One region of the Paenibacillus sp. FSL H3-0321 genome, then DNA from elsewhere that is predicted to be linked to it. Evidence: riboswitches for the same ligand, from Rfam matches in the RefSeq annotation. Region 1 holds a riboswitch; each other region holds the start of a gene.
What was found. Region 1 has a riboswitch for thiamine pyrophosphate ahead of MHI45_RS20745 (ABC transporter substrate-binding protein). Riboswitches for the same ligand answer to the same signal wherever they lie in the genome.
Positions count from the first base shown of each region.

Region 2: another riboswitch for thiamine pyrophosphate. It lies ahead of thiC (phosphomethylpyrimidine synthase ThiC); the one in region 1 lies ahead of MHI45_RS20745 (ABC transporter substrate-binding protein).
Region 3: another riboswitch for thiamine pyrophosphate. It lies ahead of MHI45_RS29635 (thiamine phosphate synthase); the one in region 1 lies ahead of MHI45_RS20745 (ABC transporter substrate-binding protein).

Region 1 covers NZ_JBBODH010000001.1:4,655,227-4,658,502, forward strand. Annotated here, with positions in the region: gene MHI45_RS20735 (ABC transporter permease) at 1-47, opposite strand, end outside; gene MHI45_RS20740 (thiamine-binding protein) at 44-337, opposite strand; gene MHI45_RS20745 (ABC transporter substrate-binding protein) at 414-1,484, opposite strand; TPP riboswitch at 1,609-1,719, opposite strand; gene MHI45_RS20750 (hypothetical protein) at 1,793-3,190, opposite strand; gene MHI45_RS20755 (sigma-70 family RNA polymerase sigma factor) at 3,168-3,276, opposite strand, start outside.
Region 2 covers NZ_JBBODH010000001.1:3,303,015-3,306,290, reverse strand. Annotated here, with positions in the region: gene MHI45_RS14475 (PadR family transcriptional regulator) at 1-471, shown strand, start outside; gene MHI45_RS14470 (SDR family oxidoreductase) at 502-1,320, shown strand; TPP riboswitch at 1,405-1,511, shown strand; gene thiC (phosphomethylpyrimidine synthase ThiC) at 1,616-3,276, shown strand, end outside.
Region 3 covers NZ_JBBODH010000001.1:6,740,004-6,743,279, reverse strand. Annotated here, with positions in the region: gene MHI45_RS29645 (thiazole synthase) at 1-317, opposite strand, end outside; gene thiS (sulfur carrier protein ThiS) at 616-819, opposite strand; gene MHI45_RS29635 (thiamine phosphate synthase) at 871-1,479, opposite strand; TPP riboswitch at 1,592-1,694, opposite strand; gene MHI45_RS29630 (SDR family oxidoreductase) at 1,843-2,712, opposite strand; gene MHI45_RS29625 (NUDIX hydrolase) at 2,969-3,276, shown strand, end outside.

The sequences.
Region 1 (3,276 bases):
ACGACCGCCACAAGGGGCGGCCAAATCTGTTTCCAATACGATCTCACGGCCGGTATTTCTCCGTCAGCTTGTCCATGCTGATTCCATTCGGGTTATGGGCGATTTTGATCTGGGAGATGATGCTCGGACTGCCTGCTGCAATCAGGGCTTCATGCATCTGGCGCACAACCTCAAGCAGCTCGGTGATGTCGCCCTCCATCGTGGTCTCCAGCGGGTTCACCTGATGTTTTACACCTGATTTCTGAATCACTTCGATGGCTTTGTCCACGTAAGGAATCGAATCCTCGTTGTTCGGAGTTTTGGGAATTACCTGAATGCTTAGCAATGTATTGGCCACAATATATCAATCCTCTCAGTTTAAATGGGTAATCTGCGTACAGCGCGAAACGAACATTCAATCACTTCATCCTTAATCAGTTAGCTGGCAAAAACTCATTCGTAAATGTGCTTGGAACATCCAGCGGCTGATCGAGCAGCTTCAGGCCATACATCCAGTCGGCGTAATCCTGCCAGACCTCGCTCTTCTGCTCGCCCCAGCGGACGGCATCATCCTTGTATTTCGGGCTGAGCCATTTCTGGCTGGCCAGGACCAGCTTGGGATCCAGCTCGGGAACAGCTTTGGTTAGAATGGCTGCGGCTTCCTCCGGCTGATCAATGGCGTATTGATAACCTTTCGAGGTAGCCTTAAGGAAAGCCTTCACCAGCTCCGGATGTTCGGCAATTTCCTTCTCGCTCGTAGTCAGTACCGGTGTGTAGTAATCAAGCTGGGGTGCATAATCCTTGAGGTAGAGCATGTCGAGCGGTTCTCCGCGCAGCTCCGCTTCAATCCCGGTCCAGGCATAGAAGATCCAGGCAAAATCAATGTCGCGTTTCACGGCGGTGAAGAAGTCCGCTTCACCGATGTTCACCAGCTTCACCTTTTTCACATCTCCGCCTACGGGGTCCATAATGGCTTTCATGGCCGCTTCTTCGGCAGGGGAACCCCAGCCGCCGTAGGTTTTGCCTTCGAAATCCTTCGGTGTCTTAATATTGCGGTCTTTCGGTGCAGCGAACCCGGAGGTATTATGCTGAATGATAGCGGCGATGGACACGAGCGGCACCTTCTGCAGGCGGGCCAGCGTCAGCGCCTCTTGGGCACTGATGCCAAAAGCGGCTTCGCCCGAGGTAACCATCGTGTCGGACCCGGCAGCGCCCGGCTGCACGATTTCAACATCCAGCCCTTCCTCTTCGTAATAGCCCAGCTCTTTTGCCGCATAAAGCCCGGTATGATTTGTATTCGGCGTCCAGTCCAGCGCGATCTTTACCTTGGTCAGCTCCTTCGGAGCGTCCGTTGCTGCCCCGGCAGTGGTTTCAGGAGCAGTGGTGCTGTTCCCGGCAGTCTCTGCCGCATTCCCGCCGGAGTTCCCGTTGCTATTGCCGCATCCGGCAATGGCAAAGACCAGCATGCAGGTGAGGCTGAGCTTTAATACTTTTGTGACTCCCATTTCTCTTCTTCTCTCCTTCCAGCAACCCTAGTCTTCCAAATTCTGAATAGTCCCATACAAAAAAGGCGCCCCGAGAATCGGGACACCAGTTACTTGCGCAAGGTTGTGCTTGGGCCATAAACGGCCGTAAGCGATTGACGATTCCTACGCTGGCATTATCCAGATCAGGTATAAGGGTCAGTATCTTGTGGGACACAATCTCAGCCGGCCAATTCCAGCACCCCTGGTACTATGAAGTTATAGGTATTGCTGTGTTCTTACGGTGTATTATAGACGCCCGCTCCATAGTTGTCCAGTAGCAACTCTGCTTAGCTATCAAGCTTCAGCGGCAGGCGCCACGGCCCTTTGAGCAGAAAATGCGGCTCAGAAAGCTTAAAACGCAGCTTATCCTCCCCGGGTTTTGCTTCTAAATGGAGGGTTTTCATCACGCCGTAGGTCTGGTCCGTATTCACCCAAGAGAACGAGCTGTTGTCCGCCTGCCCCGGATAGCGAATAAGGAAATACTTCAGCGTCCGCAGCTTTGCGGCATTGAAATTCACATTCACATCGACGCTGGCAGCCGTCTCGCCGGTACGTTCAATGCGGGTGAACTCTACCGGAAAGCCCGCGATTTCCGCGCGCGTGTGGAGCATTTTCTCCTGGCCGATATCAGGCAGCGGAATCTCTACTTCTGCAGATACGGCGTCACGATCTGAAACTTCAATATAAGGAATGAAGACCGTATAAGGCCAAGCGCCCGCCCCGGCAGTCTCATGAAACCGGAAGTCGGAAGGATAGGACATGGATTCAGGCTGCTCCAGTGCAGCCTTTTCTCCTGCCGCGTTCTCTATATAGAGACCTGATCCAGGCACCAGCGGCTCCAGTCCGTAAGAATGGACAGTCAGCCCGGATTCCCCCGTCAGTGTGGGCAATAACTGGACACGGACAAGCCTGCCGCCAAGGTCCACCGGAAAAGCAGTAATCCGCACATCCTGCTGTATATCGCTTGCGCCGAGTTCCCCGAGCTCCTCAGCTGTCTTCGGAGCGGTGAGCTGTAACGGACCAACGGTTGTGCCGCCCAGATGCAGGGTTAGAAGATTATCCTGCTTCAGTTGCACCGCTTGAGTTGAACTGTAGCTGCCGTACCACTCACTCTCCGAGGACGAACGCATGTAAGAGGTGAAAGTATAGCGGTTGCCGCCGATATCTGCCTCAAATTCGCTGACTTCAGGGACTTTCCGGCCGCGAAGCGTAATGCTCACGCCAAGCTCTTGCAGGAGAACGGCATCCACGGTCAGACTTCCGTCCCCCACAGCAATGTCATAGGGTTTGCCCAGTACATAGATCCGGTCACCGGGGCTGTTCTCCACAACGGTGCCGAAGCCAGGAAGGAAACTCAGCGCCTTTCTTAACCCGGCCTGTACCTCAGGAGAGAAAGCGAGCATACCGGCAGCGATGAGTATTACTGCCGCTGCGGCCGCGAAGATATTCCGCCTCCGGGATCTCCGGGCGAAGGAACGGAAGGCGTGGACAGCGGCTTCGGGCTCCAGACGGGCAAGTGTACGTGCTTTGACGCGGGCGAGCGAAGCGGCTTCCTCTTCGTCTGCGGGGCGCGGACCTTGGTCAACCTCCGGCAGAACACCTAAGGCAAGCTCTGCATCGCTGAAGCTCATAGAATCAATCATCCCGAACAGGCGCTGTTCCTCAATTTTCATGTCTTTGGCCATGTTGCGTCTCCTTTCCCTGACTCTCAGACAGGCCTAGCGCCTGCTTGATCAGCGTCCGGCAACGGTATAAGCGGCTTTCGACTGCC
Region 2 (3,276 bases), 1.4 Mb from region 1:
TTGGAGAATGTGTTGTCTAATTTCTATAGCTCTAGTTATGGCACGATTTATCCTACGCTTGCCCGAATGGAGAAGGAAGAATTAATAACCAAGGAAATTGTGCCCCAGAAAGGTAAGCCAAACAAGAATGTTTATAACATAACGGCTAAAGGGCGAGATTGTTTTAACGACTATTTACTAGCGCCACTAGAGGGAGACAGTAGTAAGAAATCCGATTTTATGATGAGGCTTTATTTTGGCCGATTTGTGGGGTATGACAAGGTGATTTTCTGGTTGAAGCAAGTACAAGAGGAATCACAAAAAAAGTTAGATCAGTTATTAGAGCAGTATTCACATTATAAAGATGAAATGCACCCGGCCCAGATCATTTGCATCCAGATTGGGATAGCAGAATATAAAGCTAAACTTGCAACCATTGCCGGGGGATTGTTAAGCATGGAGCAGTTAGAGGAAGAGAAGAGCAGCATTTAGCGAATTCAGATACTTTTAGGAGGAATTTTAATGAAAACAATATTCATCACGGGTGCTTCATCTGGCATTGGGAGAGCTACTGTAAAACATTTTGCTGAAAGAGGATGGAACGTAGTAGCCACGATGCGTGCACCTGAAAAAGAAACTGAATTCATTACATTGGACAATGTATTGGTGTTGCGGTTAGATGTTGAGAAAACAGATACCATTCAATCTGCATTGGCTGAAGCTATTCAGCGGTTTGGTAAAATTGACGTTCTCCTGAATAATGCCGGATATGGGTCAATGGGGCTTATAGAAGTAGCTACGGATGAGCAGATCCGCAGACAATTTGAAGTGAATGTTTTTGGTCTTATTAGTATGACTAAAGCCATGCTGCCTCATTTTAGATCTAATCAGGAAGGGTTGCTAATCAACATCTCTTCAATGGGAGGGATCGTGACCTTTCCTACGATGTCTCTGTATCACTCCACTAAATTCGCGGTAGAAGGTTTTTCTGAATCCGTATCTTTTGAATTAGCATCCCAAAACATCAAAGTAAAGTTGATTGAACCAGGAGCCATTAGCACGGACTTTGGCGGAAGATCGATGGAGTTCTTTTTTAATGATGGCTTAACGGATTATAAATCATTCACTACTGCCTTTCTGGGTAAATTAGGGGAAATGGAAAAAGCTCCAGACTATGCCTCGGCACCAGAACTTGTAGCTGACACTATTTATCAAGCGGCCACAGACGGTACAAGCAAATTCCGTTATGTAGTGGGAGAAGATGCGGAAATGCTCATAAGTATGAAGAAAAATACGGTTGAGGAAGAGTATCTAAGTAATATAGCTCAGCATTTTTCATAAAAAGAGGACAGGTTTATCCAAAGCTCTATTAAGAGCACCGTTGACAATTGCTGGATTTCTCTGTAACTTAAACATAACTAAATAAGAAACCACTAGGGGAGCCTGAATAGGCTGAGACGGGAAAAATGCATTCCTGGACCCTTGAACCTGATCTGGATCATACCAGCGTAGGAAAGTGGAGTCGGACCTTTATTTCATTGTTGGCGTTAGCCTTATATGGATATTTGAGCCGCTCCATGTGGAGCGGCTTTTTTGCGCGCACTCTTATTTATTTAAACCTTAAGGAGGAAACAAGATGCCGAATCAAGAGAAGAAACATGAGGTCGATCTGTGTGCTTTTCCGGGAAGTCACAAGGTGTATGTGGAGGGCTCACGGCCTGATATTCAAGTTCCAATGCGCGAGATTACATTAAGCCGAACCTCGGGTACGGCCGGAGAAGCGGAGAATGCTCCTGTCCATGTCTATGATACAAGCGGGCCTTATACTAATGATGAAGCCTATAGCGATATCCGCAAGGGGTTAACGCCTCACAGGCTTCAGTGGATCGCGGAGCGGGGAGATGCCGAATCTTACGAAGGAAGAACGGTCAAGCCGGAGGATAACGGGAATCTCACGGAGAAGTCGGCGGCAGAGGTGTTTCCGGGATTGCAGCGTCGGCCCTTGAGAGCCAGAGAAGGCGGCAATGTCAGCCAGCTGCATTATGCGCGCAGAGGCCTGATTACGTCGGAGATGGAATTTATCGCAATCCGGGAAAATGTAACCCCTGAGTTTGTTAGAGAGGAAGTAGCCAGCGGCCGTGCGATCATTCCAGCGAATATTAACCATCCTGAGAGTGAACCGATGATTATCGGGCGGAATTTCCTGGTGAAGATCAATGCCAATATCGGGAATTCGGCGGTGTCCTCTTCCATTGATGAAGAAGTAGAGAAGATGAGATGGGCTACCCGCTGGGGAGCGGATAATATTATGGATCTGTCGACAGGCAAAAATATTCACACCACCCGTGAATGGATTATCCGCAACTCTCCGGTACCTATCGGGACAGTGCCTATCTATCAGGCTTTGGAAAAAGTAAACGGCAAGGCCGAGGATTTAACTTGGGAGGTATACCGGGACACTCTGATCGAGCAGGCGGAGCAAGGAGTGGATTATTTCACCATTCACGCCGGGGTACTGCTGCGTTACATCCCATTAACGGCCAAAAGAATGACGGGTATCGTCTCCAGAGGGGGTTCGATTATGGCGGCCTGGTGCCTGGCCCATCATCAGGAGAACTTTCTCTATACACATTTCGAGGATATTTGTGAAATCATGAAGGCTTATGATGTTGCGTTCTCTTTAGGTGACGGGCTGCGGCCAGGCTCCATTGCCGATGCTAATGATGAAGCCCAGTTTGCCGAGCTGGAGACGTTGGGGGAATTAACCTCGCTTGCCTGGAAGCATGATGTTCAGGTGATGGTGGAAGGCCCGGGCCATGTACCGATGCATCTGATCAAAGAGAATATGGATAAACAGCTTGAGCTCTGCCATGGCGCTCCTTTTTACACACTGGGTCCGCTGACTACGGATATTGCACCCGGCTATGATCATATCACCTCGGCTATTGGAGCGGCGATGATCGGCTGGTTCGGCACGGCGATGTTGTGTTATGTTACCCCGAAGGAGCATTTAGGATTGCCTAACAAAAATGATGTGCGGGAAGGCGTCATCACCTATAAAATTGCCGCCCATGCAGCCGACTTGGCCAAAGGACACAAGGGGGCGCAGGATCGGGATAACGCACTCTCCAAAGCGCGCTTCGAGTTCCGTTGGCGGGACCAGTTCCATTTGTCGCTCGACCCGGAACGGGCGCTGGAATATCATGATGAGACTCTTCCGGCGGAAGGGGCCAAAACGGCTCATTTCTGCTCTATGTGTGGACCCAAGTTCTGCAGTATGCGCATTTCTCATGGTAT
Region 3 (3,276 bases), 2.1 Mb from region 1:
AAATATTTCTGATCATTAATGACCTCGATCTTCACCCAATTGCCCAGCCCTGCCGCCCTGGCCAGTCTGGCAATACGTACCGCTTCTTCAGCTGTGCGCGCGCCGGAGGTATTGGGCAGCAACGTCATATGGGAGGGAATATGCATAACAATGTTGTCGTCACTCTCCGGATCAACCCGGCGAAGAGCCACCGTAATGACCTGAGAACCCGAGCGTGCAATCACTTCGGGAATAAGGGTATTGCGGCTGTATTTCCCGGTTCCGATAAACAGCCTGCTGGATAAAGGGATTCCGCCGATAACGAAAGAATCTTGCATAAAATCGCCTCCTGAGATAGTGGCCCGCTAAAATGCGGAGCTTCTGTTGCTGATACGCCGAGTTTTTATCTTACCTCTTATGTCTTACGTCTTACGTCTTGCCTTTAACTCTTGCTTACTACATCTTCCCCCCTGCCCTTGCTCCTTGCTTCCTACTTCCTGCTTCCTGCTTCCTGCTTCCTGCTTCTTACCTCTTGCTTCTTGCCTCTTGCCTCTTGCTTCCTACCACTTACCACTCACCTCATACCATTTGCCTCTTGCTTCTTGCTTCTTGCATCCGGCAACACACACTGGCACTTTAGCCCCCGCCGACAAAGTGGACCAGCTCTACGCGGTCACCTTCGCTCAGCAGCGTATCTCCATAAACGTCCTTGCCGACGATCTCACCGTTCAGCTCCACGATAACCAGTCTCCCGGTCCACTCGGACCGGCTTAGCAGATCAGCTACAGTCCGGCAGCTCTCTTCATAGGCCCCGCCTTTTCCATTCACGATCAAATTCATGCTTGCTCACCTCCTTTAACTGGTGCAGGAGCATTATTCATGGCTTCAGACTTAAGGTACGGCCTGAACTGCTGATCTGTAGGCTGTAGCGGCGGCCACAGGATCTCCTGCACTGCATATTCCGGACATTACGGCAATTCCGGAAGCACCCGTTGCCAGAACCTTTCCGGCATTGCCCGGCTCAATTCCGCCTATGGCGATCAGCGGAATGCTGCTGCAGCGGACAGCCTCAGCCAGCTGCTGCAATCCGCGTTCCCGCTGCCCCGGCTTGCAGGCTGAGGGAAACACATGCCCGAACAGGCAGAAGTCCGCTCCCTGCCGGCCGGATTCAGCCGCCTCCTCCGGGGAATGCACCGACCTTCCCAATCGCAGGTCCGGTGCTACGCTGCGCGCTACGGCAGGCGGCAGGCTGTGCCAAGCCAACTGGACCCCGCCCGCCCCTGCGGCCAGAGCAACGTCTATCCGGTCGTTGATCACCAGCTTGGCAGGCGGAACCCCCGCTATGATCAGCTGCTCCGTTAGAGCTATGAGCTCCCGCGCAGACATTGCCTTTTCCCGGAGATGGATATAATCCACTATGAATTGCACAGCCGCAGCCAGCTGAACAAACTGCGCCGGATTCTGCCTTCCATCCGAGATCAAATGTATCTCTTTCAACACGTTCACCTTCTCCTGTTCTTTTGCATTACCGGCAAATACAAAAAAGACCGCCCCCGTAAAGGAGGCAGTCTGGAATATATACAGGAATACCGGGCCATTCAGCCCCGCTGCAGTTATTCGTTCTCCACTTCCCTACGCTGGTATAAACCAGATCAGGTTCAAAGGGTCCGAACGGGTATGTTCGTCTCAGCCTTGCGGCACCCCTAGTGACAAATTCATATTCAATTACGCTTAACGTTTCATATACTAACATATTATTCCTTGAAGAGCCATCCTTTAAAAGAGGCCTGCATCAAAAAGAGCGGAACCCAAGGGTCCGCTCCAGACTCTAATTATTCATAGCAGTGGAATCAGCAACCGCGTTTAGCCGTTTACGACCTCGCCGCCATTCACATGCATTACCTGTCCGCTTACATAAGATGAATCATCGGAAGCCAGATACACATAGGCCGGAGCCAGCTCCTCCGGTTGTCCCGGGCGTTTCATTGGCTGCGTGCCGCCGAATTCACTGACTTTCTTCGCGTCAAAGGTCGACGGAATAAGCGGTGTCCAAATCGGTCCCGGCGCTACGGCATTGACCCGGATGCCTTTGTCCGCCAGATTCATCGACAGCGAACGGGTAAAGCTGAGTATCGCACCTTTGGTGGACGAATAGTCCAGCAGCTGCGGGCTGCCCCGGTAGGCTGTGATCGAAGTCGTGTTGATGATCGTGGACCCTTTTTTCAGGTGAGGCATGGCTGCCTTGGTCAAATAGAACATCGAAAAAATATTCGTGCGGAACGTCCGCTCCAGCTGCTCGGAGGTAATATCCTCAATCTTCTCCTGCGGATGCTGCTCGGCCGCATTATTAATCAGGATGTCCAGCTTGCCGAGTCCTTCCACCGTCTTATTGATCAGATCCTGGCAGAACGCCTCCACGCCAATATCGCCGGCAATCAGAATGCACTTCCGCCCCTCTTGCTCCACCTGGCGTTTAGTCTCTTCGGCATCGGAATGCTCATTGAGGTAGGAAATAACGACATCCGCACCCTCCTTGGCAAAATGAACGGCAACCGCCCGGCCAATACCGCTGTCTCCTCCTGTAATCAGAGCCGCCTTGCCCAGCAGCTTGCCCGCCGCCTTATAGGCTGAAGTCTCGAACTCCGGCAGCGGATTCATTTCACTTTCAATTCCGGGCTGGCGGTCCTGCACCTGCGGAGGTAGTGTTTTTTTGGTTTGCGTGTTGTCTGGCATGATCCATTCTCCTTTCGCTGTGTACCTGTTGGTTACTCATCGTTTTAGGGTTGGCTCAGGGTGCCTGGTTTATGCACCTGCAGATCATCTCTTCATTTGCTTTACGTTATGTTACTTACCACACCTTGGGCGCGGTCAAACTAAAATGTCAGTCGTTTTTGCCGGGGAAGGCGATATACTTTAGAGAGAAAGCACTAATCCAGCAAATGGAGTTGCAGATTTATGCAGACTCTGCGCAGAGGGGAGAGCACGCAATATGGTCAAACACACTCGCAGCATCATCGTTGCTGTCAAAGGAGTTATTGTACATGGAGGCCGGATTCTGCTTGTTCGGCGTGCGGCAAGAGATTCTGTCGGAGCGGGCACCTGGGAATGTGCGGGCGGGAAAATAGAATTCGGAGAAGACCTGGAGGCGGCTCTGGAAAGGGAGATTTACGAGGAGACCGGACTTGCGGTTACTGTCGGCAATCTGCTGTATGCAACCTCGTTTCTAACCGATCCGGCAAGGCAGCTTGTCATTATCACCTATTTGTGCCGGAGCACAGACCATGCAGTACAGCTGTC